DNA from 2 places in the Stenotrophomonas sp. GW821-FHT09E08 genome. Region 2 is predicted to be linked to the other one. Evidence: predicted binding sites of a transcription regulator. Region 2 holds the regulator's gene; the other holds the start of a gene.
The links. The regulator FliA, encoded in region 2, starts transcription of late flagellar genes. The targets are predictions, from matches to a motif close to TAAAGTTTNNCNNNCNNNGGCCGATAA.
Positions count from the first base shown of each region.

Region 1: the regulator FliA is predicted to act here: its motif matches at 5,228-5,254, upstream of AC07M7_RS07360 (methyl-accepting chemotaxis protein).

Region 1 is NZ_JBWKOO010000004.1:92,227-106,541, forward strand. It holds gene AC07M7_RS07355 (PepSY domain-containing protein) at 15-2,537, shown strand; gene AC07M7_RS07360 (methyl-accepting chemotaxis protein) at 2,659-5,199, opposite strand; gene AC07M7_RS07365 (arylamine N-acetyltransferase family protein) at 5,405-6,247, shown strand; gene AC07M7_RS07370 (VOC family protein) at 6,312-6,683, opposite strand; gene AC07M7_RS07375 (transporter substrate-binding domain-containing protein) at 6,767-7,483, shown strand; gene AC07M7_RS07380 (TonB-dependent receptor) at 7,538-10,150, opposite strand; gene AC07M7_RS07385 (alpha-D-ribose 1-methylphosphonate 5-triphosphate diphosphatase) at 10,289-11,431, opposite strand; gene phnF (phosphonate metabolism transcriptional regulator PhnF) at 11,532-12,278, shown strand; gene AC07M7_RS07395 (TIGR03364 family FAD-dependent oxidoreductase) at 12,319-13,473, opposite strand; gene AC07M7_RS07400 (DUF5690 family protein) at 13,485-14,315, opposite strand, start outside.
Region 2 is NZ_JBWKOO010000008.1:118,745-133,059, forward strand. It holds gene flhB (flagellar biosynthesis protein FlhB) at 1-5, shown strand, start outside; gene flhA (flagellar biosynthesis protein FlhA) at 50-2,110, shown strand; gene flhF (flagellar biosynthesis GTPase FlhF) at 2,256-3,896, shown strand; gene AC07M7_RS12330 (MinD/ParA family ATP-binding protein) at 3,883-4,770, shown strand; gene AC07M7_RS12335 (RNA polymerase sigma factor FliA) at 4,767-5,510, shown strand; gene cheY (chemotaxis response regulator CheY) at 5,568-5,960, shown strand; gene AC07M7_RS12345 (protein phosphatase CheZ) at 5,960-6,565, shown strand; gene AC07M7_RS12350 (chemotaxis protein CheA) at 6,568-8,397, shown strand; gene AC07M7_RS12355 (flagellar motor protein) at 8,499-9,239, shown strand; gene motD (flagellar motor protein MotD) at 9,241-10,257, shown strand; gene AC07M7_RS12365 (ParA family protein) at 10,262-11,044, shown strand; gene AC07M7_RS12370 (chemotaxis protein CheW) at 11,041-12,300, shown strand; gene AC07M7_RS12375 (STAS domain-containing protein) at 12,470-12,778, shown strand; gene AC07M7_RS12380 (response regulator) at 12,775-13,140, shown strand; gene AC07M7_RS12385 (chemotaxis protein CheA) at 13,186-14,315, shown strand, end outside.

The sequences.
Region 1 (14,315 bases), on a different contig from region 2:
GCCCTCCTCCTTCGATGTTCAAGAACGTCCTGTTCCAACTGCACTGGCTGCTGGGCATCACCGCTGGTGCCGTACTGGCCGTTATGGGTCTCAGCGGCGCCGTGCTGTCCTTCGAGGACGAACTGCTGCGTGCCGCCAATCCCGGATTCGCCGCGATCGCCGAGCACCATGCCGACGGCCAGCCACCGCTGGCGTTGAGCGAGCTGATGCCTTTGCTCCAGGCAGGAAGCGAGCGCCCCCTGCAGCGCCTGCGGATCGACGCCACCGGCCAGCGGCCCTCGGTGGCGCGGTTTGCCGGAGGCAAGGAACACTGGGTGTACTTCGATCCGTACAGCGGCGAGCGCTTCAGTGCCCTGCGCGGGCAGGCCTTCTTCGACTTCATCGAAGACCTGCATCGGCACCTCGCTGCCGGCGAGCGGGGCAAATGGATCACCGGCAGCTGTGCGATCGCGCTGCTGTTCTTCACCCTCTCCGGTCTCTACCTGCGCTGGCCCCGGCGCTGGTGGCACTGGCGCAGCTGGTTGGCGGTGGAGTGGAAGCGCAGCGGCCGTGGCTTCCTGTGGAGCCTGCACTCGGTGGTCGGCACCTGGGTGCTGCTGATCTACCTGATGAGTGCGTTGACCGGCCTGTGGTGGTCGTTCGACTGGTACCGCAGCGCCGCCAACACGCTGCTGGGCGTGGCGCCGGCAGCGAAGCACAAGGTCGCCACCGACGCGGCACTGGACCTGGATCGCATCGAGGCCACGCTGTATGCGTTGCCGGGCGTGCGCACCGGGTACATCGACCTGCGCCTGCCGGAGAAGCCCGGGCAGCCACTCAATGTACGCGTGATGGCCGGTGATCCGGCGCGGCGCGGTGGCCACCACGATCGTGCACATGACCTGCTGCAGCTCGATCCGGCCAGCGGTGCGATCCTCGATGCCCGTCCGTATGCACGCCAGGGCGCCGGCGGACAGCTGGCCACCAGCGTGTTCGCGCTGCATTCGGGAAGTTACTTCGGTGCACCCGGGCGCGTGGTGGTGATGCTCAGCAGCCTGGGCATGAGCCTGTTCTTCATCACCGGCTGGATGCTGTACCTGGACCGCCGCCGCAGCCAGCGCGCCGCGCGCGGGCTTCGCCAGTCGCTGCCGGTAGCCACTGACGATGGCAGCAACATACCCTGGCTTGTGGTGCATGCCAGCCAGAGCGGGCTGGGCGAGCAGCTGGCCTGGCGCGCGGCGGCGCTGTTGCAGGCCGCCGGACATGCGGTGCAGGTGCTGCCATTGGACCGCGTCGACGGCTCACAGCTACAGCAAACCGTGCAGGCCCTGTTCGTGCTCAGCACCTTTGGCGACGGCGAACCACCGGATGCGGCGCGACGCGCTTCGCGACTGCTGCTCGCGCAGCGCGTGGACCTGTCGGGCCTGCAGTTTGCCCTGCTCGCGCTGGGCGATCGCCAGTACCCACACTACTGCGGCTTCGGCCGCCAGGTCGATGCCTGGCTGATCGGCAACGGCGCGCGCCCGCTGTTCGAGCGCATCGATGTCGATGCTGCCTCGGTACCGTCCCTGCGCCAGTGGCAGCAGCAGCTGGCTGCATTGACCGGCATCACCACCGATGACAGCGTGCTGCCGGCTGCCACGCAGATGCATGACTGGCGCCTGCTCGGCCGCGACCGTCTCAACCCTGGCAGCATCGGTGGCGCGATCTGGCGTATCCGCCTTGCCGCGCCCGCCGAGGTGCGGTGGCAGGCCGGTGATATCCTGCATATCGCACCCCGCCACAATGCAGGGCACGCCAGTGCAGTGCTGAAGGCGCATGGGCTGGATCCACTGCAACCACTGCTGGTGGAGGGCAACCCGCGCACGCTGTTGGCCCTGGCCAGCGAGCGCGAGCTACCCGATGCAGACGCCGCGCTGGCGGTGCAGGATGCCTGCCTGTGGCTGCGCGGACTGCCGTTGCTGCCCGGCCGCGAGTACTCGATCGCCTCGTGCACGGATGACGGCGCAGTGGAACTGGTGGTGCGCCTGGTACATGACGCCTCCGGTCGGGCTGGACTGGGTTCCGGGTGGCTGTCACTGCATGCACCGATCGGTGCCAGCATCGTCGCCCGCGTACATCGCAATCCCGGCTTCCACCGCGTGCCGGGTGCACCGATGGTGCTGGTCGGCAACGGTACTGGCATCGCTGGCCTGCGCAGCCTGTTGCGCGAAGCCGCCCATGCTGGCGAGCATGGGCATTGGCTGCTGTTTGGCGAACGCCAGTGCGCGCACGACTTCCTGTTTGCCGAAGAAATCGAGGCCTGGCAGGCCGATGGCCATCTGTCGCGGGTGGACCTGGCGTTCTCGCGCGATGGCGACGGTGGCTACGTGCAGGATCGACTGCACGCTGCAGTCGATGCGCTGCGCGAATGGATGCAACGTGGCGCGGTGATCCATGTCTGCGGTTCGCTGCAGGGCATGGCCGAAGGCGTGGACCAGGTACTGCGCGCTGCGCTGGGCGATGACGCGGTGGAAACGCTGCTGGAGAACGGGCGCTACCGGCGCGACGTGTATTGATTCCTGCCGCCGAACGCTGGCGTGAGCCGAGCATAGGCTCGGCTCTACAGTGTTCCTGCAGCCGATGTAGAGCCGAGCCTACGCTCGGCTGATTCCCCGCCAGCCGACAAGGAACCGCAAGCTAGGCCGCCGCAGCGCGCGCCCGCGGCATCGACTGCAGGCGGAACGCCCCCACCGCCTCGGCCAAGGCATGCACCTGCGCCTGCATCTGTGCGGTCGAGGCGCCGGCCTCTTCCACCAGGCTGGCGTTGCGCTGGGTGCTGGCTTCCATCTGCACGATGGTCTGGTTCACCTGCGCGATGCCTGCATGCTGGTCCTGCGACGCGCTGCGAATGCCGGCCAACAGCTCGGCCAGCTGCTGCACGCTGCCGACGATCTCGCCCATCGTGGTGCCAGCCTGTTCGGCCTGCTGGTTACCCTGGCCGACACGCGCCACCGAATCCTCGATCAACCCTTTGATCTGCTTGGCCGCCTCGGCGCTGCGCTGTGCCAGCAGGCGCACTTCGGCGGCCACTACAGCGAAGCTGCGACCCTGCTCTCCGGCGCGCGCCGCTTCCACCGCCGCGTTGAGCGCGAGGATGTTGGTCTGGAAGGCGATGCCATCGATCAGCTGGGTGATGTCACCGATGCGTCGAGACGCCTCGCTGATGCCATGCATGGTTGCCACCACTTGGCCGACCGCCTCACCGCCGCGCTGGGCCACTGCCGCCGCGCCCTGGACAAGTGCATCAGCGCGGCCTGCGGCATCGGCGTTGCGGCCGACCGTATCGGTCAATTCATGCATCGATGCTGCAGTCTCTTCCAGGTTGGCCGCCTGCTGCTCGGTGCGCTGTGACAGGTCGTGGTGACCGGCGACGATTTCGCCAACACCCGTATCGAGGCTGGACGTAGCCTGCTTGATGCGGGTGACGATGCGGCCCAGCTGCGCGACGGTGGTATTGGCATCGTCACGCATGCGCGCGAACACGCCCTGCAACTCACCTTCCATGCGCACGCTGAGATCGCCGCGTGCCAGTGCCGCCAGCAATGCCTGTAGATCGCCGAGATTGGTTTCGAAGGTCACCAGAAGCCGGTTGATGCTGGTCGACAGCGTACGCACGAAGCCTTGCTTGCCGTCCAGCGCAATACGTCCGTGCAGGTCACCGTGTGCGGCGGCATCGACCAGGGCTGCCACCTCGGTTTCCAGCAGGGTTTCCAGCGCGCGGCTGCGCCATTCCACCGCGACACCAAGGAAATGGCCCTCGTCGATGATGGCGTTGGCGATCAACTGGTAGCGCACGCCGGCGTGCCCGATCTCGCGCTCCTCGCGCTGGCGCACGCCGGCCAGGCTGGCCAGCGCCGGGTGCAGGCGCACCGCGTCACCGCCCACCAGGTCTTCGGCCTGCAGATCCAGCAGCTGCAGCAGCGCAGGGTTGGCATACGCCACCTGGCCTTCGGCATCGACCACCATCAAGCCGGTCTGTGCGCTGTCCAAGGCCTGTCGCACGCGGGTATTGCCGCGCGCTACCGCCCGCTCGGTTTCGATACGCGCGCGCAGGCGCTGCTGCATGTGGACCAGGCGCTGGGCCAGCTGGCCGATCTCGTCGTTGGCGTTGTACACACGCAGCATGGTGTCCAGGCGGTCTTCGGCAATGTCGCTGGCGAAGCGCAGGGTGTCCTGGATCGGCTGGCGTACCGCGCGCAGCACCAGTATCAGGCTGGTGATCAGCACACCGGCGACCAGCAGCAGGGTCACTGCGAACAGCACGCTCATGGTGCGTGCACCGGCCTGCTGGCGCGCCTGTGCCTTGCCCAGCGCGGCGACCTGGGCCTGCTGGAAGGCGCTCAGCGCCGGTGCGACGCTGGCCGCGGTGTCCAGCAGCGACTGTGCTTCCACATCCAGGCCAACGCGGGCGGCGGTATAGCCCAGCAACGCGACCTGATAGGCCTCCATGCCGTTGCGAAGGGCATCCTGCGCATCGGTCGGCAGGCCCACCAGCCCGAGATCGAATGGCAGTTTCTCTTCGCTCGCACGGTCGGCATGGGTGGAGTCGCCATCGAGCAGCAGCAGTGCTTCCTGTCGGCGCATCTTCTGCAGGGACAGCGCCAACGACGGCCGCTGCAGCGCATCCACCTGCGCCTGCAGGGTGTCAGCGGCCTGCTGCAGCTGCGCGGCAAGGCCGGCATCGCCACGACCCATCTCATCGACGCGTTCGAACAGGGCGGCCACACCCTGCGAGAACGCGCCGGCGGCTTCGGTCAGCGCCCGCAGCGCCTTGCGCCGTCCGGCGTCCATCGGCATCGCGCGAAGCGCCTGCAGATCGGCCTGCAGCGCCTTCTGCGTCGCCAGCAGCTGCGCGCGGTCGGCATCATCGAAACTGCGTGCATACTGGGTCTGCAGACGACGCGCCTCGGCCACCCGCGTGGCCAGGCTCGCGGCCAGATCGCTGCCGTGCTGGTAGCTGGCCTGGCTGCGCGCTGCCTGCGTGCTGGCATGGCCGGTCCACGCGTAGACGGCGGCAATCGCGATCAGGCCCAGGCCACAGACCCACAGGGTCGCCTTGAGCTTGTTGGCCACGCTGAGCCGGTGCGGCTGCAGCCACAGCAGCAGGCCGGGGGACGCCGAGCGCAACGCGGCAAGCCGCATGCGCAGGGACCGGAGGTGGGGGACAACGGCCGACATGACAGACTCCAGGCGGAAGGACGCACCTGTATCGGCTGGATATGGGGCAACTTTAGGTTTTTTTTGGTTCAGTCCCACCGGTTGCTGGCGGACGCGGCCTTTGTACCCGGCATAGGCGACGGGGGGATGACACCCGCGCACTGCTTGACCTCAACCCCGGTTGGGGGAACACAGTGGACCTCCCCCCCCCCCGACCGGTGGCCGCATGACGACGCTCGATGTCCCCCGCTACCTGCAGCGCCTGCAGTTGGATGCACCGCCACCGCCAACGCTGGCGGGCCTGGCCCTGCTGCAGCAGCGCCACAACGCACTGCTGCCATTCGAAACCCTCAGCTGCCTGCTGCGCGATGCAGTGCCGATCGACCTGGACAGCGTGCAGCGCAAACTGCTCGATGAACGTCGTGGCGGCTACTGCTTCGAACTCAACGGCGGCCTGCTGGCGCTGCTGCAGGCGCTGGGCTTCGATGCGCAGCCGCTGAGCGCGCGCGTTCTACTGGCGGCACGGGACGGCGAGCTCACGGCGCGCACCCACCTGCTGCTGCGCGTGCACGTGGACGGTGACGAATGGCTGGTGGACGCCGGCTTCGGCAGCCTGACCCCGACCGTACCTCTGCGCCTGCAGGGTGCGCAGCCGCAGGCAACGCCGCACGAACGCTATCTGCTGCAGCGGCTGCCCGGCGACGGAGACTTCGTGCTCTCCGCCGAGTCCAACGATGGTTGGCGGGCGATGTATCGCTTCGACCTGCAGTCACCGGCCCCGATCGACAACGTGGTGGGCAACTGGTACGTGTGCACCCATCCGGATTCGAGCTTCCCCGGCCAGCTGCGTGCGTCGCTGACCGGACCGGACTGGCGCCGCACCATTGGTAGCGGCAACTACACCGAGTACCGGCCCGGGCAGGCACCGGACAAGCGCCCGTTGCACGATGTCGGCGATGTGCGCGAGGTGCTGCAGCAGCACTTCGGCATGCAGCTGCCGAACGACCCGCGGCTGGACCCGGCGATCAGCGAATGGTTGCAGCGCTCGCGGGCCGCGACCCACTTGTAGCGTCGAGCCAGGCTCGACTGGTGCATTGACGGCGCGACCAACAGCAGCCGAGCATGGCTCGACTCTACAGAATCGCGCGCGCCTGCAACGCAATGCGGTTGCCTTCGCTGTCGCGGATCTCGGCCACGCGCCAGTCACCGGCATCAGCGGGGCCGAAACACAGTTCGGCTCCAACCTGCAAGGCTCGCTCGAGGCTGGCATCAAGGTCATCGACCCCGATGTAGATGCGCGCGCCCTGTTCTGACGGCCGGTAGTCCGCCCCCTGCACCAGCGCCATGCTGGCCCCTGCCGCTTCATCGCCGAACGGCAGGTAGGCCATCCGGCAATCGTGCAGCAGGATCGGTTCGTCCACCTGCACCTGCAACGACTGCTGGTAGAAGGTGATGGCACGGGCCAGGTCACTGGCTGGGATCTCGACATGCAGGATCGGATTCATCCGCGCAGGATAACCGGACGCTGACGCTGCCTGCGCAGCAGCACTGGCATGCTGGACACCCCCCCTGTTCCGCGGAGCCCTGCATGTCCCTGGCCGATCATCGAAGCACACTGGCACCGCGAGGCTTTCTGCGCGTAGCGATCAACCTGGGCAACCCAGTGCTGACGCAGGGTGATGCCCGTTCACCGCGTGGCCCTTCACTGGAGCTGGCCACAGCGATGGCGCAGCGGATGGGCGTGCAGGCCCGTTTCACCTGCCACGACGCTGCGGCGTCGGTGGTCGCCGCAGCGGCCGAAGATGCATGGGACCTGGCCTTCCTGGCCATCGATCCGGCGCGGGCCGACCGCATCGCCTTCAGTGCCCCATACGTGGAGATCGAAGGCACCTACCTGGTGCGCGAGGACAGCCCCTCGCAACAGGTGGCCGACCTGGACCGCGACGGACTGCGCATCGCGGTCGGCCGCGGTGCGGCCTACGACCTGTTTCTCAGCCGCGAACTGCGCCACGCCAGGATCGAGCGGGCAGAGACGTCGGCGGCGGCGATCACCCTGTTCGAGCAGCGGCGCCTGGATGCCGCCGCCGGCGTGCGCCAGCCGCTGGAAGCCTGGGCACAGATCCATCCTGGCCGCCGCGTGCTGGCTGACCGCTTCACCGCGATCCAGCAGGCGGTGGCAGCGCCGGCCTCCCGCCCGGCCGACGCGCTGAGGGCGTTGTTCGAGGAAGTGGAGGCGATCAAGGCCGGCCCGTTGCTGGCTGAGGCCTTCGCCCGTGCCGGGCAGGCGGTCACGCTGGTGCGATGATTGAAGAGCAGAAGCAGTCGAGCTTGGCTCGACTCTACAGAACGCCGGTACGGCTCACTGGAACAGATACTTCAGGCCGATCTGCGCACGACGGCCGTAGTACTCCACCTGCAGCGGGCGCTGCGGGCTGCCTTGGTAGTACTTCAACGGCTCGTTGGTGAGGTTGCTCAGCTCGGCGAACACCGTCCAGCGATCGAAGGTATAGGAAGCGCTGAAGTCGACCGAGGTGTTGGCGCCGTACCAGGCGTCGGTGACGCTGCTGTCGCCGTGCGCTTCGATGTAGGCACCCTTGTGATTGGTGGCCAGACGGGCAGCGAAGGCGCCGTCGTCGTAGTACACGGTGACGTTGTACAGGCGGTCGGCCTGGCCGGTTATCGGCACGTTGCCGTTACGAGCCGGAATGCGCATGCGCGAGTCCATCAGGGTCAGGTTGGCATTGATGCCCAAGTTGCTCCACAGGCCTGGCAGGAAATCGAAGCGGCGCACGAAGGCGAACTCTGCGCCCCACAGCTTGGCATCGTCACCATTCTCGGGCCGGTAGAAGGTGACGTTGGGGTTGCCGTTGAAGCTGCCGGTGCTGCTGCTCTGGAACACCGGATTACTGATGTTCTTGTAGAACACCCCGCCGGACAGCAGACCCAGCGGACCGGCATACCACTCGGCCATCAGGTCCAGGTTGTCCGAATAGGTCGGGTCCAGGTTGGCGTTGCCGGAGGTGAAGGTGCCATCGGCTTCCATGAACGAGCCACCCGGGTTGATGTCACCAAAGTTCGGGCGGGCGAAGCTGCGGGTCAGGCCCAGCCGCAGGTTGAGATCGCTGCGCGGTGAGAAACGCACGTTGAGCTGCGGCAGCGCCGAGGTGTAGCGCTTGCGGCCCAGGTTGGGCACCAGCGCGCTGCTGCCATCGGCGTCACGCTCCAGCACCAGACCGCGCACGTCGGTGGCGGTGCGTTCCAGGCGCACGCCGCCAACCACGTCCCAGCGCTCGTCCGGCTTCCAGGTGGCCATCGCATAGGTCGCGTACTGCTTCTCGGCCACGTCGAAGTTGCGACCCAGCGCCGCGCCGTTGGCCACCAGTGCCGAATCGCCCGGCACCAGCACCAGGTGCTGCTTGTTCTGCCGGTACCATTCGGCCAATGCCTGCACCGGTACCACCTGCGAGAAATCGCGGGCGTAGTCACGTCCATTGCCGACGTCGTAGCCACTGCGGTCCGGCTGGTCCATCAACGGGAAGTCAGCCAGGGTCGGTACCGGCCCGCCGGTGGCGGAGTTCCAGGCATAGAACTCGTCGGAGAAGCGCGCGCGGCGCTGCTTGTCGCGGTACTTGGCCCCCATCTTCCAGGTCAGCGTGTCGCTCGCGTCGAAACTGAAGTCCAGCTGCGCGACCGCCTTGTCCTTCTCATTGATCGCCACCCGATACAGCTCCACCGCGCTCAGCGACATCTTCCGCGGATCCATTGCGAAGCTCGGCGGCAGATGGGTTTCGGGGGTGTCGGCGGCAACGTTGCCGCCATCGAGGGTGTTGTACGAGTTGCGGCCCACACCACGGTCCTGCAGGCCCTGGTAGCCGACCTTGCCCTGGTTGAACTGGACCACGAAGTACGCGTTGTCGGCACAGGTGGGAATGCAGCCATAGCGGAAATCGTTCTCGGCACTGGCCAGCTTCCAGTCCACCTGGACCCGGCCGAAGGTGTGCTGGCCGCCGAATTCGAACGTCTTGAATTCGGTGATCAGCTCGTTGTGGATGTTCTGCAGCTCCACGCGGTCCTTGTCGAACCGGTAGCGGTGCTTGTAGTGGGTCTCATCGTCGCTCAACTCGCCATACTGGCCACGCACGTACAGGCGATGGCCATCGGCCGGAAGGAATTCCATGCCACCGTTGACGCCGCGCGTGGTGCGCTCGCCGGTGTAGTCGCGCAGCTCCAGCCGGTAGACGCCCAGGCCGTCGGCACTGCGGCGCGGCTCGAAGTTGTCGGTCGCCCACGGGCGCTTCCAGTAGGTACCGTTGATCAGGAACCCGAAGCGTCCATCGGCGCTGCGGTCGCCGTACAGCACGTTCGCGCTGGTGCCGGTGTCGACTGCCTTGTCGTTGTAGTTGCCGGCCACGCTGGCGGCAAACGTGCGCCGTGTCGGTGCGGTGCGGGTGACGAAGTTGACCTGGCCACCGATGGCGTCGCCTTCGCGGTCGGGCGTGAGCGTCTTGCTCACTTCGATGCGCTCGATCAGCTCGGTCGGGAAGAAATCGAATGCCGTGGCACGGCTGGTGGTTTCCTCTTCGGCGGTCGGCAGACGGTCACCGTTGAGGGTGGTTGAGTTCCACTGTGCCGGCAGGCCACGCACGGCAACGAAGCGGCCTTCGCCCTGGTCGCGTTCGATCGACACACCGGGAACCCGCTGCACGGCTTCGGCAGCGTTGTGGTCGGGCAGCTTGCCGATGCCGTCGGCACTGATCACGTTCATCAGATGGCTGGCTTCGCGCTGTGCATCCAGCGCCTGTTTCTCGCCACTGACGATGCTGCCGACCACGGTGACGGTGTCCAGGTCGACGGCGGAGGTGGTGGGCACGGTGTCGGTCGCGGCTGGCGTGGCGGCCTGGACGGCCAGCGGGGCATGCAGCAGGGCGAGCAGACCCAGGGTAAGCGGATGGCGCGAAGGCAGTGTGGACATGGCGATGGCGGCGGCAAGGGAAAGTGGGCCACTCCGGCGGGAGCGGCGATGGCGGCCACTTTCGATCAGTGCGGTGAAGCGCAGGCGGCATCCACTAGGCAGGTCGGGGCAGCTGTCTAGGTGTTCGCACCGCGGCGGCTACTGGGCCAGCAGGCGACGGCCGGCCACCCAGACCTCGGCCACGTAGTCCGGCGTGGACCCACGCACCCGCAGCAGGTCGGCGCGCAGGCCTTCGCCGATGCGACCGCGATCCTGCAGGCCCAGCGCCTGCGCCGGCGCATGGCTGACCGTGGCCACCGCACGTGGCAGGCTCCAGCCCAGCTGCGCGCACAGCACGCCCAGCGCCGGCAGCAGGCTGGCGGGCACATAGTCGGAGGACAGCACATCGAGGCAGCCGGCACGTGCCAGTTCCAGCGCCGCCACGTTGCCGGAATGCGAGCCGCCCAGCACCAGGTTGGGTGCGCCGGCGACGATTGTCAGACCGGCTGCACGTGCGGCGGCAGCGGCCTCCAGCGTGGTCGGGAACTCGCAGATGCGTGCACCACAGGCCACGGCTTCATCTACATCCGCAGCCACCGTGTCGTCGTGGCTGGCCAGGCACAGGCCGCGGCTGCGCCCCCACTGCAGCACCTGTTGCAGGTGTGCTTGACGATAGCGCGCCTGTTGCGCACGGCGTGCCTGCAGCAGCTTATCCAGGTAACCGGTCTCCGTGTCGGTCGGCAAACCGTAGTAGGCCGCATAGCGCTGCAGATTCCGGAACTGGCGCTGCCCCGGCGTGTGATCGGTCAGCGACAGAAGGCGCACCGCCGGATCATCCAGCAGTGGCTCCAGCAATGGCAGCAACCCGGAATACGGCAGCTCGGCACGCAGGTGCAGGTAGTGGTCGCTGCGCAGGCCGCCGGCGCGGTGCGCCTCAACCAGCGCCGCATGGGCGGCCTGCAAACTGCGCACGCGCACGCTGTCGGCTTCCACGTCGCCCACCGCCAAGGCATCGCAGGCCGTGGTGATGCCAGCAGCCAGCAACTGTGCATCGTGCGCCTGCACGGCCGCCGCGGCGGGAAACGCCACGCCCGGGCGCGGCACCAGGTGCTTCTCCAGATTGTCGGTATGCAGCTCCACAAACCCCGGCATCAGCCAGTCGCCGCCACAGTCTTCTGCGCCCGGCAGCCCCACCCGCCCCCGCCCCACCGCGCGGATACACGGCCCGTCCAGCACCACGTGGCCGTGCACGACCTCGTCGGCCAGCACCAGCTTCAGGTTGTCGAGAATGCGCTCGCCCATGGATTTCGCCGTCTGTGTCATGCCGTTGCAACCGCAACGCGTTGATATGCCCGCACGTGCAGTGCACCTGTCTAGTCCAGCAGCCGCAGATGGAGGTTTGATGACCATGACCGACCCGGCCTTGACGCCGCGCGATTCGGCGCTGCCGCTGTGGCAGCAGATCGAACAGGCGCTGCTGCGGCAGATCCGCGAACGCCAGCTGGTGGAAGGCGACCAGCTGCCCTCGGCGCAGGACCTGGCCACGCGCTTCGCAGTCAACCGCCATACCGTGCGGCGCGCGATCGAGGCGTTGGAGGAGCGCGGCTACATTCGCACCGAAACCGGCCGCGGCAGCTTCGTGCAGGAGCATCCGTACCACTACCCGATCAGCCGACGCACGCGTTTCGGCCGGGCCATGCATGACCTGAACGTAGAAAGCCACTACACCCTGATCGATACCCGGGTGCAGGTGCCCAGCCGCCAGGTAGCGCGCGCGCTCGGCCTGATCGCTGGCGAGCGCGTGCATCGGGTGGTGTACTCCAGCCAGGTGGAAGACCGTACTGTGGACCACAGCGAAGCCTATTTCCCGGCCACCCGCTTCCCGGGGCTGGGCGAGGTGTTCGCACGCACGCCATCGGTGACCCGCACGCTGGCCGCATTCGGGGTGACCGACTACCTGCGCCGGCACACCACGGTGATGGCGCGCCTGCCCGATGCCGAGGTCGCGCGCGTGCTCGGGCAATCGACGCGACGGCCGGTGCTGTGCGTGCATTCGCTGAATGTCGATCCACAGGGGCAAGCGGTGCAGTTCGGCATCACCTGCTTCGCCGGTGACTGGGTGCAGCTGATGGTCAGCAGCGACCTCTAGCGAAAGCGCGGCGGGCATTGCACCCGCCGCGTGCAGCGCCTCAGGCTGCGCGCCGCAGCGCCGTGTAGCGGCCGTCCACCAGCTCTTCGGCCAGACCGAAGCTGAGCGTCATGCCCAGACCACCGCCACCGATGGCGTTGACGATGGTCACGCCCGGTGCCGGCTCGGCGACGAATTCGCTGCTGCCATCCAGCAGCTTGGGATAGATGCCGTGCCAGGTCTGCGCAATGCGCGCGTCGGGTACCTGCATGAAACGGGACAGGTAATCGAGCACCTTCTGGTTGATGGCGTGCTCATCGAACGGATCGTGCGTATGTGCGTAGGCATGCGAATCACCAATGGTGATTTCACCCTGGCCGTTCTGCGCGGCCATCACGTGGATGCCGAGCTCGATCAGGTCGGCATGCTCGGCCTGGTAACGCGCCTGCAACGGCGCGACATCGGCGGCCTCGCGGAATCCGGCGTAGTGCACCAGCGACAGGCCGCCACAGAGGGCCGCACCCAGGCGGAACCCGGACGGCTGTGCGGCCAACCGCAGCATCTGCAGCTTGCAGCGGGTCAATGGTGCTGCCGCGTACCGCTCCGGATACAACTGCTCGAACTCCGGACCGCTGCAGACGAACACCTGATCCGCCTCGAACAGGCGGCTGCCGGACCACACCCGACCGCTCTCCACCGCCGTTGCCGGCGTGCGCCAATGGAACTGCACACCGTGCTGTTCATGCAGCACGTCCGGCAGCGCGCGGATCGCCTGGCGCGGATCGACCACCAGCTCATCGGCATTGAACAGCGCGCCGCGCAGCTCGCGCGCCACCAATGCCGGCGACTTCGCCAGCGCCGCATCCCGATCCAGCAGGCGGCATGGGCGCAGCTGCGCATTGGCCGTCGCATACTGCTGCAGCACGGCCCATTCGTCGTCGGCATGGGCCACATGCAACGAGCCACTGGGATCGTGCCAGAGGCCGGCCACGTCGATCAGCTCCTGCCAGATCTGCCGCGAGCGCAGCGCGCGCTCATACAGCGGTCCATTGGGCACGCCGATCGGCCAGACCATGCCGAAGTTGCGGATGGAGGCGCCGACAGCGCGTTCATGGCGCTCCAGCACGGTGACCTTGCAGCCACGCACGGCCAGCGCGCGGGCCACGGCCAGGCCGACGATGCCGGCACCGACCACGAGGGCGGTTGTGTTCTTCATGGGGGATGGACTCAGACGGAGGCGAGTGCTGGCATGCGGGCCAGGCGCAGCGCCTTGTGGTGGAAGTACAGCAGGGACAGCAGCAGGCAGGCACCGCCCAGCAACGACAGATGGATGACCGCACTGGAGAAAAAGCGCACCCACGACAGCTGCAGGCCAGAGAATTCGTGGCCAAGCAGGACCAGCACACTGCCCAGGTAGCCGAACGCATCGGCCAGGTACATCACGAAGCCGACGTTGCCAGCGACCTTGAAGGTGGCGATCAGGCGTTCGAAGAACACGCAGTTGAAGGGCACGTAGGCCAGGTACAGGCCGAAGCCCACCAGGCCCAGCCACGCCAGCGGATGCAGCATGCCTTCGCGGAACGCCAGCGTGCTCAGTCCTGCAGTGGCCAGGCCGATGAACATCAGCGCGTGCAACGCCATCAGGCCGTTGAGGTTGTTGCGGAACCAGGTCAGGCCGGCGGTCAGTGCCAGCACCGCGAACGCCACCGGCGTTTCGATGGCGGCGAACACGCCGGCGCTGCCACCGTAGCCCAGCTCGCGGAACAGCTCGGCTTCAAAGCTGTCGCGGAAATCGCGGACCACGGTCAGGCACACGTAGCACAGGATCATCAGCGCCAGCCCCGGCAGGAAGCGGCGCACGAAGGCGCGACGCTGCGCGCGGTCCATCGGTAGCCGCGGCGAGCGCTCACGCAGGTCGGCGGCATCCGGGGCGGGAATGCGTTCCAGCATGCGTACCGACACCAGCAGCAGCGGCAGGAACAGCAGGCCGCACAGGAACGGCATCCAGAACTCGCTAACGCCCTGCAGCAGCAGCCATTTTCCGACCGACTTCACCAC
Region 2 (14,315 bases):
CGTGAGCGCCCAGCCCTCCCCCGGCTTCAACACCCGCCGCGCCCTGGAGATGATCCGCCAGGGCCTTGGCGCGCCACTGATCGTGCTGGCACTGCTGGCCATGGTCGTGGTGCCGCTGGCCGCACCGGTGCTCGATGCGCTGTTCACCTTCAACATCGCCATCTCGCTGATGGTGCTGCTGGCGGTGGTCTATGTGAAGCGCCCGCTGGACTTCACCATCTTCCCGATCGTGCTGCTGGTCACCACCATGCTGCGGCTGGCCCTGAACGTGGCCTCCACCCGCGTGATCCTGCTCAACGGCCAGAACGGCCACGACGCGGCCGGCAAGGTCATTGCCGCCTTCGGCGAGTTCGTGATCGGTGGCAACTACGCAGTCGGCATCGTGGTGTTCGCGATCCTGACCATCATCAACTTCGTGGTCATCACCAAGGGTGCCGGCCGCGTCTCGGAAGTGACCGCGCGCTTCATCCTCGACGCCATGCCCGGCAAGCAGATGGCGATCGACGCCGACCTCAACGCCGGTTTGCTGACGCGTGAAGAAGCCAAGCTGCGCCGCGAGGAAGTGCGCGAGGAAGCCGACTTCTACGGTGCGATGGACGGTGCCAGCAAGTTCATCCGTGGTGATGCCATCGCCGGCATCCTGATCCTGTTCATCAACATGCTGGGCGGCCTGGCCGTGGGCGTGCTGCAGCATGGCATGCCTTTCGGCGATGCCGCTGCCACCTATACCCTGCTGTCCATCGGCGACGGCCTGGTGGCGCAGCTGCCGGCCCTGCTGGTCTCCAGTGCGGTGGCGATGCTGGTCACCCGTGCCTCGCGCTCGCAGGACATGGCCCAGGCGATGAGCGGCCAGGTGTTCGGCCAGTACCGCGCGCTTGCGATCACCGCCGGCATCCTCGGTGTGGTCGGCCTGGTGCCGGGCATGCCCAACGTCGCTTTCCTGACGCTGGCCGCGATCCTGGGTTTCATCGCCTGGAAGCTGTACCGCAAGAGCAAGCTGCCGGCTGCCGATGCCTCCGCCGGCAACAGTGACGCCGCCGCACTCACTGCGCTGGGCCGTCCGGCCGCACCCGCGCCCACCGCCGAACTGAGCTGGGACGAGCTGCGCCCGGTCGATCCGCTGGGCCTGGAGGTCGGCTACCGCCTGATCCCGCTGGTGGACAGCAACCAGGGCGGCGAACTGATGGCGCGGATCAAGGGCGTGCGCCGCAAGCTGACCCAGGATGTCGGCTTCCTGATTCCGTCGGTGCACATCCGCGACAACCTGGAACTGCCGGCCAATGGCTACCGCGTGCTGGTGCACGGCGTGCCGGTGGCCACCGCCGAGATCCATCCGGACCGCGAGCTGGCACTGGACCCGGGCAGCGCGCTCGGTGCGCTGGAAGGTATCGCCGGCAAGGACCCCGCCTTCGGCCTGGACGCGACCTGGATCCAGCCGCACCAGCGCGCCCAGGCCGAGACGCTCGGCTACACCGTGGTCGATCCGGCCACCGTGGTCGCTACCCACCTCTCGCACCTGATCCGCGAACACGCGCCGGAACTGCTCGGCCACGAAGAAGTGCAGCACCTGCTGGCCAACCTGGCCAAGAGTGCGCCCAAGCTCGTCGAAGATCTGACGCCGAAGGCACTGCCGCTGTCGGCGGTGGTACGGGTGCTGCAGAACCTGCTGGTCGAGCGCATTCCGATCCGCCAGCTGCGCAAGATCGCCGAAGCGCTGGTCGAACACGCGCCCAGCAGCCAGGACCCGGCCGTGCTGACTGCCGCCGTGCGCACCGCACTGGGCCGCTTCATCGTGCAGGAGATCGCCGGAATGTCGGCCGAGCTGCCGGTGTTCACGCTCAACCCACAATTGGAACGTGTCTTGCAGGAGTCCACGCAGGGCAACGGCGCCGCGCTGGAACCCGGACTCGCTGAGCGACTGCACCAGAGCCTGGCCGAATGTGTCAGCAAGCAGGAAGCCCGCAACGAGCCCGCGGTCGTGCTGGTACCCGGCCCGGTGCGCGCCGCGCTGGCCCGCCTGGTCCGCCACAGCGTTCCGTCGCTGTCGGTCCTGGCCTACAGCGAGGTGCCGGAGGACAAGCGCCTGAAGCTGGTCGGAACGATCAGCTGACGCCGCCCTCCGATGCGCCAGAAAACAGACACCACTTTCGAACCAACGCAACAGACAGATACCAAGGGGAACCCGCACCGTGCAGACCACCGACCACCCGAGTTCTCCGACCGCCACCCCGCCGTCTTCGTCCCGTGACCACAGCATGAAAATCAAACGATTCGTTGCCGCCGACATGCGCTCGGCCATGAACCTGGTGCGCAAGGAACATGGTCCTGACGCCGTGATCCTGTCCAACCGCCGGATCGAGGAAGGCATCGAGATCGTTGCCGCCGCCAACTACGACGAGAGCGCCGTGCAGCGTGCACTGGAAGCCTCGCGTCGTGACATCGCCCCGCCGCCGGCACCAAAGCCGCGCAATGCCGCCGACGCGGTGATCGCTGCAGTGACCCGTCGCCGCAGTGCCACCCCGGCACCGGAACCGGTGGCTGCGACCACCTCGGCCGTTGCCGCGCTGGCCCGCGCCGCCGTTGGTGCCACCGGCCGCACCCTGGACAGCGCCGACGAGATCGTGCCGACCCGCGGCAGCACCGGCTTCGCCGCCACCCTGGCGCGTGCTGCCGTCAACGAACCGGCGCGTGCGGAACAGGCCTTCGGCCCGTTCGCAGACGCCGTCGCCGGCGCTGTCGCTGCACCCGCCGTGATCATCCCGGCCAACCGTGCGCGCTTCCAGATCGATCCGCCGCATGCCGAGCATCAGCAAAGCCCGGCCCCGGCCGTGGCGGTGCAGCCGCCGCCGCTGCCGCTGCCGGCCAGCGTTGTGGCCGACGCGCAGTCGCAGACCTTCGCCGACGAACCGTCGATGGCGGACGCAACCATCGACACCGCCCCGGAACCGACCCTTGCACCAGCCCCGGTGCTGACCGTGGTCGCCCAGGACGATGCCGAGATCCGACAGCTGCGCCAGGAAGTGGCCGGCATGCGCCAGGTGATCGAGCGCGAGATGAACCGCTTCACCGACGAGCGCCTGCGTGGCTGCCCGGTGCGCGCCACTGCACTGGACCTGATGGACGAGTACGGCTTCGACGCCGGCCTGGCCCGCGACGTGGCCATGCAGATCCCGCTGGAGACCGATGCGCACCGCGGCCGCGGCCTGATGCTCGGGCTGATCTCGCGCAAGCTGCCGATCGCCCCGGTCGACCCGCTGGAGGAAGGCGGCGTGATCGCTCTCGTCGGCCCGACCGGCGCCGGCAAGACCACCACCATCGCCAAGCTGGCCTCGCGCTTCGCCGAGAAGCACGCCCCGCGTGACGTGGCCCTGGTCACCACCGACACCACCCGCATCGGTGCGCGTGAGCAGCTGTACGGCTACGGCCGCCAGCTCGGCATCGCGGTGCACGAGGCCAACAGCGGCACCGACCTGGACCAGCTGCTGGAACGCTTGAAGGACTACAAGCTGGTACTGATCGACACCGCCGGCCTGGGCCCGCGCGACCGCGCCCTGGCCGCCCAGCTGCAGTGGCTGCGTGCCGCCCGCCAGGTACGCACCCTGCTGGTGCTGCCGGCCAACACCAGCTTCGGCGACATGGACGAGGTGGTCCGCCGCTTCGGCGCGGCCAACCTGCAGGGCCTGGTGCTGAGCAAGCTGGACGAGACCGGCCGCTTCGGCAACGCCCTGTCGGTGGCCGTGGACCACGCCCTGCCGATCACCTGGGTGACCGACGGCCAGGACGTTCCGGAGGACCTGCACCGGGCCAGTGCAGCCAATCTCGTACTTCGCCTTGAAGATTTGCGCCGCGCGGCCGATATGCCCTGCAACCCGGAGTTGAACCATGCCGTCGCGTGAGTACGCCAAGCTGACCAAGACCTTCCCGCTGTCGGCCACCCGCAGCGAGCCGCTCGGCCCTGTGCGCACCATTGCGGTCACTGGCGGCAAGGGCGGCGTGGGCAAGACGAATGTGTCCGCCAACCTGGCCGTGGCGCTGGCCGGCATGGGCAAGCGCACGCTGCTGCTGGACGCCGACCTCGGCCTGGCCAACATCGACGTGATCCTGGGACTGAACCCCACCTTTACCCTGGCCGACTTGGTCGCCGGCCGCTGCTCGCTGGATGACGTCATCGTCGAAGGCCCGAACGGCGTGCTGGTGGTCCCGGCCGCGTCCGGCCGCCGCCACATGGCCGAGCTGGCCCCGGCCGAGCACGTCGGCCTGGTCAACGTGTTCTCCGAGCTGGAACGCGAGCTGGACATCATGGTGGTGGACACCGCCGCCGGCATCAACGATGGCGTACTGACCTTCTGCCAGGCCGCACAGGACACCGTGGTGGTGGTCTGTGACGAGCCGGCCTCGATCACCGACGCCTACGCACTGATCAAGGTGCTGTCGCGCGAGCGTGGCGTGGACCGCGTCCAGGTGGTGGCCAACATGGTGCGCGACCCCAACGAGGGCCGCGTGCTGTACGAAAAGCTGACCCGTGTCTGCGAGAAGTTCCTCGCCGATGTCTCGCTGAACTACCTCGGCTGCGTTCCGCAGGACGATTGGCTGCGCCTGTCGGTGCAGCGCCAGCAGCCGGTGGTGAAGGCCTATCCGTCCAGCCCGGCCGCGCTGGCGATCACCGAGATCGCGCGCCGTACCGCGCGCTGGCAGGCGCCGACCGAACCGCGTGGCGGCGTCGAATTCTTCCTCGAACGCATCCTCAAGCAGCGTGGGGTGACGGCATGAAAGGCGCAGCCCAGTACAGGGAAGTGCAGCGCTCGGCGGCGAACGAAGTCATCGCCCAGCATTCGGACCTGGTGCGGCGCATCGCCCACCATCTGGCTGCGCGCCTACCCGCCAGCGTCGAGGTCGATGACCTGATCCAGGCCGGCATGATGGGCCTGATCGAAGCCTCGCGCAGCTACGACGCCGACCAGGGCGCCTCGTTCGAGACCTATGCGTCGATCCGCATCCGCGGCTCGATGATCGACGAGATCCGCCGTGGCGACTGGGTGCCCCGCTCAGTGCACCGCCGCGCTCGTGATGCCGCCGCCACCATCCGCCGCCTGGAGCAGAGCAGCGGCCGCGCCGCCAGCGCCACCGAAGTGGCCGCGGCGATGGAAATGCCGCTGCCCGAATACCTGCGGCTGATGGAAGACGCCGCACGTGGCCAGGTGCTGAGCCTGGAGTCGCGCATCGAAGACCAGGGCGAGCTGGACACCGTCACCCAGGGCGGCCCGACCCCGCAGCAGGTACTGGAACGCGGCGAGTTCGGCCGCGAGCTGGGCAAGGCGATCGGCCACCTGCCCGAGCGCGAGCAGCTGGTGCTGTCGCTCTACTACGAGCAGGAGCTGAACCTGAAGGAGATCGGCGCGGTGCTTGGCGTAAGTGAATCGCGGGTCTGCCAGATCCACGGCCAGGCAGTGCTGCGCCTGCGTGGTCGACTGAAGATTTTCGAGGCGGCGGACGCCGGCCTCGAAGAATGAACATGCCCGAGGCGGCTGCCCCCGGCCGCCCGGACTGAACAACAAAGGAACTCTGCTTTGAACAAGAACATGCGCATCCTGATCGTCGACGACTTCTCGACCATGCGTCGGATCGTCAAGAACCTGCTGGGCGATCTGGGCTTCACCAATACCGCCGAAGCCGAGGACGGGCATGCCGCGCTGTCGCTGCTGCAGAGCCAGCCGTTCGATTTCGTGGTCACCGACTGGAACATGCCGGTGATGACCGGCATCGAACTGCTCAAGGCGATCCGCGCCGATGCCAAGCTGAAGACACTGCCGGTGCTGATGGTGACGGCCGAAGCCAAGCGCGAGCAGATCATCGAAGCCGCCCAGAGCGGCGTGAACGGCTACATCATCAAGCCGTTCACCGCGCAGACCCTGGAAGAGAAGCTCGGCAAGATCTTCGAACGCCTGGCGGCCAGCGCCTGATGGATACCACGGTCGACAGGAACGCCCTCGCCCTGCGCCTTCAGGAAGCCCTGGACGCACTCGAGTCCGGTGACGAAGCCGCGTGGCGGCAGCGCATCGACGGGCTGGTCGCACTGCGCACGCAGCCGATGATGAGCGGCCTTTCGCGGCTGGCCCGCGAGCTGGGACAGGCGCTGGGTGAGCTGCCGACCGTGCCTGACGAAGCCGGCGAACTGGACGACGCCTGCGCGCGCCTGGACCACGTGGTGGCGATGACCGAACAGGCCACCCACCGCACCCTGGACCTGGCCGAGGAATGCCGCAGCCTGACCGAACAGCTGCGCGCCGAAGGCCTGCAGCCTGGCCAGGACGCGCAGCTCGAGCGCATCCGCCATAACCTGACCGAGATCGCTCTGACCCAGAGCTACCAGGACCTGACCGGGCAGATCATCCGTCGCGTGGTCGGCATCGTGCGCCGCGTGCACGAAGGCTTCGGCGCACTCGGCCTGCCGCCGGAACAGCATCGCTCCGACCCGGAACTGGCCGGGCCGGCACTGAAGGGACTGGACCGCCACGCGGTCTCGCAGAACGACGCCGACGACCTGTTGTCGGATCTGGGGCTGTAAGCATGAGCGCGGTATCCGACGACATCACTGCCGATTTCATCATCGAGGCGCAGGAAATCCTGGATCGCCTGGGCGAACAGCTGGTGTCGCTGGAGCAGGCACCCCAGGACGGCGACCAGCTCAATGCGGTGTTCCGCGGCTACCACACGCTGAAGGGTGGCGCCGGCTTCCTTGGCGTGACGGCCATGGTTGAACTGTGCCACGCCGCCGAAGAAGCCCTCGGCGCCGCGCGCGCCGGCCAGGCGGTGCTGCAGGCCCACCATTTCGATGCCGCCCAGCAATCGCTGGATTACCTGCAGTCGATGCTGGATGCAGTGTCCTCGGGTACCGAACCGGGCTACGCGCCCCCCGAGCTGATCGCGCAGTTCGATGTACACGGTGGCGCCACCGCCCCGGCGGCCGCCGCTGCGCCCGCCACCGGTGGCAGTGACCTGATCACCGACGATGAGTTCGAGGCCCTGCTCGACCAGCTGCACGGCGGCAATGCCCCGACCGCGGTCGCACCGGCGAAGAAGGCCGACGACGGCCTGATCAGCGAAGACGAGTTCGAAGCCCTGCTCGACCAGCTGCACGGTGGCGCCGCACCCGGCACCAAACCGGTCGCCGCGGTGCCGGCGGCACCGCCCGCGCCACGCCCAGCCGCACCCGCACCCGCACCGGCGGCCAAGCCGCCCGCCAAGCCACTGGCCGAAGCCGAGCACACCGTGCGCGTGGATACCAAGCGCCTGGATGCGATCGTCAACCTGATCGGCGAACTGGTGCTGTCACGCAATCGCTTGAAGACCCTGCGTGCGCGCCTGCGCGACGAGGAGCTGGACCGTGCGGTATCCACGCTGGACATCGCCACCGCACGCCTGCAGTCGGCGGTGATGCGTACCCGCATGCAGCCGGTGGGCAAGGTGTTCTCGCGCTTCCCCAAGGTCGCCCGCGACGTTGCCCGCTCGCTGAAGAAGGAAGTGGACCTTGAGCTGATCGGCGCCGAGACCGAGCTCGACCGCAACCTGGTCGAAGCCCTGGCCGACCCGCTGGTGCATCTGGTCCGCAACGCCATCGACCATGGCGTGGAAACGCCCGAGCTGCGTGAAGCCCAGGGCAAGCCTCGGATGGGCCACGTGCGCCTGTCGGCCCAGCAGGAAGGCGACTACGTCAGCATCGAAGTACAGGACGATGGCGCCGGCATCGATCCGGAAAAGCTGCGCGCGAAGGCACGCGAGAAGGGCCTGATCGATCCGGAAGCCGCTGCCCGCCTGAGCAGCGAGGAATGCCTGCACCTGGTGTTCCTGCCCGGCTTCTCGACCAAGCAGCAGGTCACGGATATCTCCGGCCGTGGTGTCGGCATGGACGTGGTGCAGTCGCGCATCCGCGAACTGAGCGGCCAGATCCAGATCCAGTCGGAACTGGGCCGCGGCAGTCGCTTCCTGATCCGCGTGCCGCTGACCCTGGCGATCCTGCCGACCCTGCTGGTGCAGGCCGGCGAGGACGTCTACGCCTTGCCGCTGGCACGCGTGATGGAAGTGCTGCACGCCCCGCGCACCTCGCTGGGCTGGTTCGATGGACGTGCCGTGCTCGACCGCCGCTCGCATACCCTGGCGCTGGTCGATCTTCGCCAGTGGCTGGATGTGACGCCGGCCGCCTCGCCGCTGCTGACCATCGTCGTGCTGCAGGCCGGTGAAGCCCGGTTCGGCCTGGTCGTGGACCAGGTGCGAGGGCGCGAGGAAGTGGTCATCAAACCCTTGCCCAAGGCGCTGCGTGGCCTGGCTGGTTATGCCGGTGCAACCTTGATCGGCGATGGTCGCATGGCCCTGATCCTGGACGTGGACGGACTGCGCTGAAGCCCGGCGGGCCATGCCCGGCGACCCGAAAACTGTGACTACCGTCTGTACACGACCTCCCGGTGTCTCAAGTCCCATTCACACAAGCCGATACCGGACCCATGGATAGACTCAGCCTCATTGGACTCTTTCTCGCCCTGGCCTCGCTGGTCGGCGGCAGCATCCTCAAGGGCGCCGGCCTGGCGTCGCTGTGGTCGCCTGCCGCGTTCGTGATCGTCATCGTCGGTACCGTCGCCGCGATCCTGCTGCACACCTCGCCGGCCGTGTTCAAGCACGCCTTCAAGATCGTGCGCTGGGTCGTGCGACCGCCGCACAGCGACCGCCGCGAACTGATCCAGCAGATTGTCGAATGGAGCAACATCGCACGCCGCCAGGGCCTGCTTGGCCTGGAAGCACAGGTGGAAGCACAGCAGGACCCGTTCCTGCGCAAGGGACTGCAGCTGCTGGTGGACGGCGTCGAGCCCGAATCAATCCGGCACATGCTGGAAATCGAACTGGGAAGCCAGGAGCACCAGGACCAGGCCGGCGCCAAGGTCTTCGAGGCGATGGGCATCTATGCGCCCACGCTGGGCATCATCGGCGCCGTGCTCGGCCTGATCGCGGTGATGAAGAATCTCGCCGACCCGAGCAAGCTCGGCCATGGCATCGCCGCCGCGTTCACCGCCACCATCTACGGCATCGCCTCGGCCAACCTGCTGTTCCTGCCGATCGCCGCCAAGCTCAAGAGTGTGATCTCGCACAACACCCGTGATCGCGAAATGGTCATCGAAGGCCTGATTTCGATCGCCCAGGGCGAGAACCCGCGCAACATCGAAACCAACCTCTCCGGCTTCCTGCACTGACATGGCCCGCCGCAAGCACCACGAAGAGCACGCCAACCATGAAGCATGGGCAATCCCCTATGCCGACCTGATGACGCTGCTGCTCGCCTTCTTCGTGGTCATGTACGCGATCTCCTCGGTCAACGAGGGCAAGTACCGGATCATGGCCGACGCGCTCACCGATGCCTTCGGTGGCGCGCCGCGCACCATCAATCCGGTGCAGGTCGGCAACAAGCAGGTGCAGGGCGGCGGCTGGGACAGTCCCTCAGTGATCAAGTCCGGCACCAAGATCGGGCCCTCGGCGCCTGCGCCGTCGCACGACCCGACGCTGCTGCCATCGATGGCCTCGCAGATGCGCATGCCCGTGTCGGTGCACAACCAGGAACAGATCGCGCGCGCCGAGCGCCAGCTCAGCAGCATCGCCGACCGTCTGACCGCCGCGCTGGCGCCGCTGATCGACCGCGGCATGATCAGCGTGCGTCGCACCGAGCTGTGGATCGAAGTCGAGATCAACAGCGACATCCTGTTCCCGACCGGCTCGGCCGCGCTGGACGTGCACGCGCGGCAGACCCTGGCCAGCCTGGCCGACGTACTGCGCGATGTACCCAACAGCGTGCGCGTGGAAGGCCATACCGACAACGTGCCGATCGCCACCGCCACCTTCCCGTCCAACTGGGAACTGTCCGCCGGTCGCGCTGCCAGCGTGGTGCACCTGTTCGCCGACCAGGGCGTGCAGCCCTCGCGACTGGCGATGGTCGGCTACGGCCAGTTCCGCCCGCGCGAAGAAAACGACAGCGCGCAGGGTCGCAACCGCAACCGCCGGGTGATGGTCATCATCCTGGCCGATACCACCCACGCAATCGATCCGCTGGGCCAGCGCCTGAACGCCGCAACCGGCGGTGCCAACAGCACCGACACCGAACAAGCCGCCGCAACTCCGGCTACCGCCCCCACCTCCCCCATCGCACCGGTGAAGTTGCCGCCGGTGCCGGCTGGCAGCCGTGTCGGCGCCGCCGTTCCCCCGGCAATGAAGGAGTAAACCGATGCGCATCTGGGCAGTCGCCAACCAGAAGGGCGGAGTCGGCAAGACCACTACCACCCTCGCCCTCGGCCGTGGCCTGGCTGCAATGGGCCACCGCGTGCTGCTGATCGACCTCGATCCGCATGCCTCGCTCAGCCGTGCCTTCGGCGTACCGGTGGATCCACCGCCGGCCGGCGTGCTGGAACTGTTCGGTGCGCCGCCGGTCGATCTGTCCAGCCTGTGCCACGCCAGCAGCATCCACGGCCTGGACTACGTCTGTGCGCAGTCGGCGCTGGCCACGCTGGAGCGGCGCAGCGCCAACCAGCCCGGCCTCGGCCTGGCTCTGCAGAACGCGCTTGCCCGCCATCAGGGACAGCACGACTACATCCTGCTGGACTGCGCGCCGACCCTCGGCCTGCTGATGATCAATGCACTGGCTGCGGCCGACCGCCTGATCATCCCGACCCAGGCCGAACCGCTGGCGCTGCATGGACTGGACGGCATGGTCCGCACCGGCGAGATGGTCGAGCGTTCGCGCCGCCGGCCGTTGCCGATCTCGATCCTGCCAACCCTGTTCGATCGCCGCACCCGCGCCGGCAACGAGTCGCTGCGCACCATGCAGGACCGTCATGGCACACGCGTATGGGAAGACGCGATTCCGATCGACACTCGCATCAGCAATGCCGCCGGCCTGACCCTGCCGAGCGTCGGCGAGGACTACCCGGGCCGCGGCCTGGCTGCGTACCGTCGCGCCCTCAACTGGATCCTCGGCGAGGATGCCCGCGCCCTGGAGCAGGCCGCATGAACAGCACCGGCGTACTGGACGACTATCTGGACGAGCTGTTGGGCGAGGCGATCGCTGTGGCGCCACCCGTCGCGCCGCCGGGTAATGCCGGGGCACGCCCAGCGAGCACAGCGGCACCGGAACGCGAACCGACCTGGGATGACCTGCCAGCCGAAGTGATCTACGAAACTGAAGCCGTCACCGTTGCCCCTGCCGTGGACGACGCCGCGCTGGAAGCCGCCTTCGAGGCCGCCTCTGCACCGGGTAGCGCCGGGCCACGCCCTGCGAGCGCAGCGGAACCGGAGCGCGAGCCCACCTGGGACGACCTGCCGGCCGAAGTGATCTACGAGACCGAAGCCGTCGCCGCTACCCCTGCAATGGACGACGCCGCACTGCAAGCCGCTTTCGAGGCTGCTGCTACATCGGCCTCCACCACGCAACGCGAGCCGACCTGGGATGACCTGCCGGACGAAGTGATCCACGAGACCGCTCCTGCGCCGGCTGCGGCCACCGCAAAGGCCGGCCCGGAGCCGACTTGGGACGATCTGCCCGATGAAGTGATCTACGAGACCGATCCTGCCGACAGCCATCGCCTCGCCCACACCGACAGCCCCGGCCTGCAGGCCGCATTCGAGGCGGCCTCCGGTGGCGAGGACGTGGCCACGCCACCACCCGCCACGGTTGCAGCACTGGCGCCTGCACCACGCCCCACCCCTGCACCGGCTGCAGCAGCACCGCCACCGCGCGTGGCGGTAGACGCTCCCGCTGGCAATCGACCTGGCACCTGGCAGGAACTGCAGGCGCAGGCACACCGCCCGGCCAGCAGCCCGCATCCGCAGAACCGCCGCGCCGGCGAGCGCACCTCGCGCTGGCTGCGCCTGCGTTGTGGTGCCCAGGCCTATGCACTGGAACTGCTGAAGGTGCAGGAAGTGGTCCTGCCGGTACCGTTGCTGCCGTTGCGCGGTACCGCCCCGGCCATGCTGGGGATAATGAACCTGCGCGGCCAGGTGGTGCCGGTAATGGACCTGGGCCTGCACCTGGGTGCAACCGCTGCCGAGGACGACGCACAGACCCGCATCGTGGTGCTGGAGGAAAACGGCGAGACCATCGGCCTGCGCGTGTCGGCAGTGGAAGATGTCGCCAACCTCACCGATTCGCAGATCGAGCCGCCTGATACGGCGCGCATCTGCCAGATTTCCAATGATCTGTTCCGTGGCGTTGCCCGGGTCAGCCAGCGGCCGATGATCCTGCTCGATGCCACGCAGCTGTTGAGCTGAGTCGGCGTTCCGCGCCGCCGCGTTGCCTGTCGGGGACGGCAGGTGCCGATGCGCAGCATTGGCATCTCCCGCCCCCGAACAGCACCGCATCGACGCACCGCGTCGATTCCTCTAAAGAACCCCGCCGGGGTGCCGTTATGGATCACGGAACCGTTTGTCCGGAGCAACAATGAGCATTGTCGAACTGGGTGAGGATCTCGGCATCGAGAGCAGCACCGAGCTCAAGAACCGCCTTTCGCCGTTGGTGGCAGAGGCAGGCGAGCTGACCCTGGATGCGAGCCAGGTCACCCGCATCCACACGGCCGCCGTGCAGGTGCTGTGTGCGTTCGTGCAGGCGCGCCGCGAGGCAGGCCTCGGCACCGGCTTCCACGGCTGCACCGCAACCTTCCGTGACGCCGCACGCCTGCTTGGCGTCACCCAGGCCCTGGGCCTGGACGCAACCCATGACAACCTGAAATCTGTGGAGAACGCTGCATGAGCGCACGTATCTTGGTGGTGGACGATTCGGCGTCGATGCGCCAGATGGTTTCCTTCGCCCTCACCTCGGCCGGTTTTGCCGTCGAAGAAGCCGAAGACGGCGCGGTCGCGCTCGGTCGCGCAAAGGGCCAGCGCTTCAATGCGGTGGTCACCGACGTCAACATGCCGAACATGGACGGCATCGCGCTGATCCGCGAACTGCGCCAGCTGCCGGACTACAAGTTCACCCCGCTGCTGATGCTCACCACCGAATCGGCCGCGGACAAGAAGTCCGAAGGCAAGGCCGCCGGTGCCACCGGCTGGCTGGTCAAGCCGTTCAATCCCGAGCAGCTCGTCGCCACCGTGCAGAAAGTGCTGGGCTGATCGCCCCGCACTGCTCCCCCTCTTCGCTTCCGGATCGCCACTGCCATGAGCATGGACCTGCAACGCTTCCACGCCACCTTCTTCGAGGAGAGCCGCGAAGGCCTCGACGCGATGGAGGCTGGCCTGCTGGCCCTGGAATCGGGGCAACAGGACGCGGAGATCATCAATTCGGTGTTCCGCGCTGCCCACTCGATCAAGGGCGGCGCCGGCACCTTCGGCTTCGATGCGATTGCCGGCCTGACCCACGTGCTGGAAACGCTGCTCGATGAGCTGCGTGCAGGCAAGCGGGCGCTGGAAGGCCACGCTGTCGACGCCATGCTGTCTTCGGTGGACGTGCTGCGCGCCCTGCTGCGCGAAGCCGAACACGGCCAGGCCGCCGATCCCGCCGCTGTCGCCGCGGTGAAGGCGCGCCTGGAAGCAGTTCTTTCCGGACAAGCCGCAGCTGCCGCCCCGGCCGCCCCGGCTGCCAAGGTGGACGACACGCCGGAAGCCTGGCAGATCGGCTTCACCCCGGCACCGTCGCTGTTCATGAGCGGCAACGACCCACTGCGCATCATCCGCGAACTGGAACACCTCGGTTCGCTGCAGGTGGCTGCGCGCATGGAACGCCTGCCCGGCTTCGCCCAGCTCGACCCGCTCGAGGCTCATCTGGCGTGGGATCTGGGACTGGTCGGCAAAGTGCCGCGCAGCAAGATTGAAGACACCTTCGCCTGGGTACTGGACGACTGCGAGCTGGACATCCGTCCGGCCGCACCGCCGAGCCTGGCCACGCAGGCCCCGACCGCATCCGCTGCTACCCCTTCCACACCTGTTGCTGCACCGGCCGCGGCCACCACTCCTGCCGCCAGCGGTGGTGGCGGCCAGGAAGCGGAAACCTCGATCCGCGTCAGCGTCGACAAGGTCGATGCGCTGATCAACCTGGTCGGCGAACTGGTCATCACCCAGGCCATGCTCAAGCAGGTCTCGCACGCACTGGACCCGGTCCACGCCGAGAGCCTGTTCGCCGGCCTGGACCAGCTTGAACGCAACACCCGCGACCTGCAGGAAGCGGTGATCGGCGTGCGCATGCTGCCGGTCGATGCAGTGTTCCGCCGCTTCCCGCGCCTGGTCCGCGACCTCTCCGGCCGCCTCGGCAAGCAGGTCCGCCTGCGCACCGTCGGCGAAGGCACCGAGCT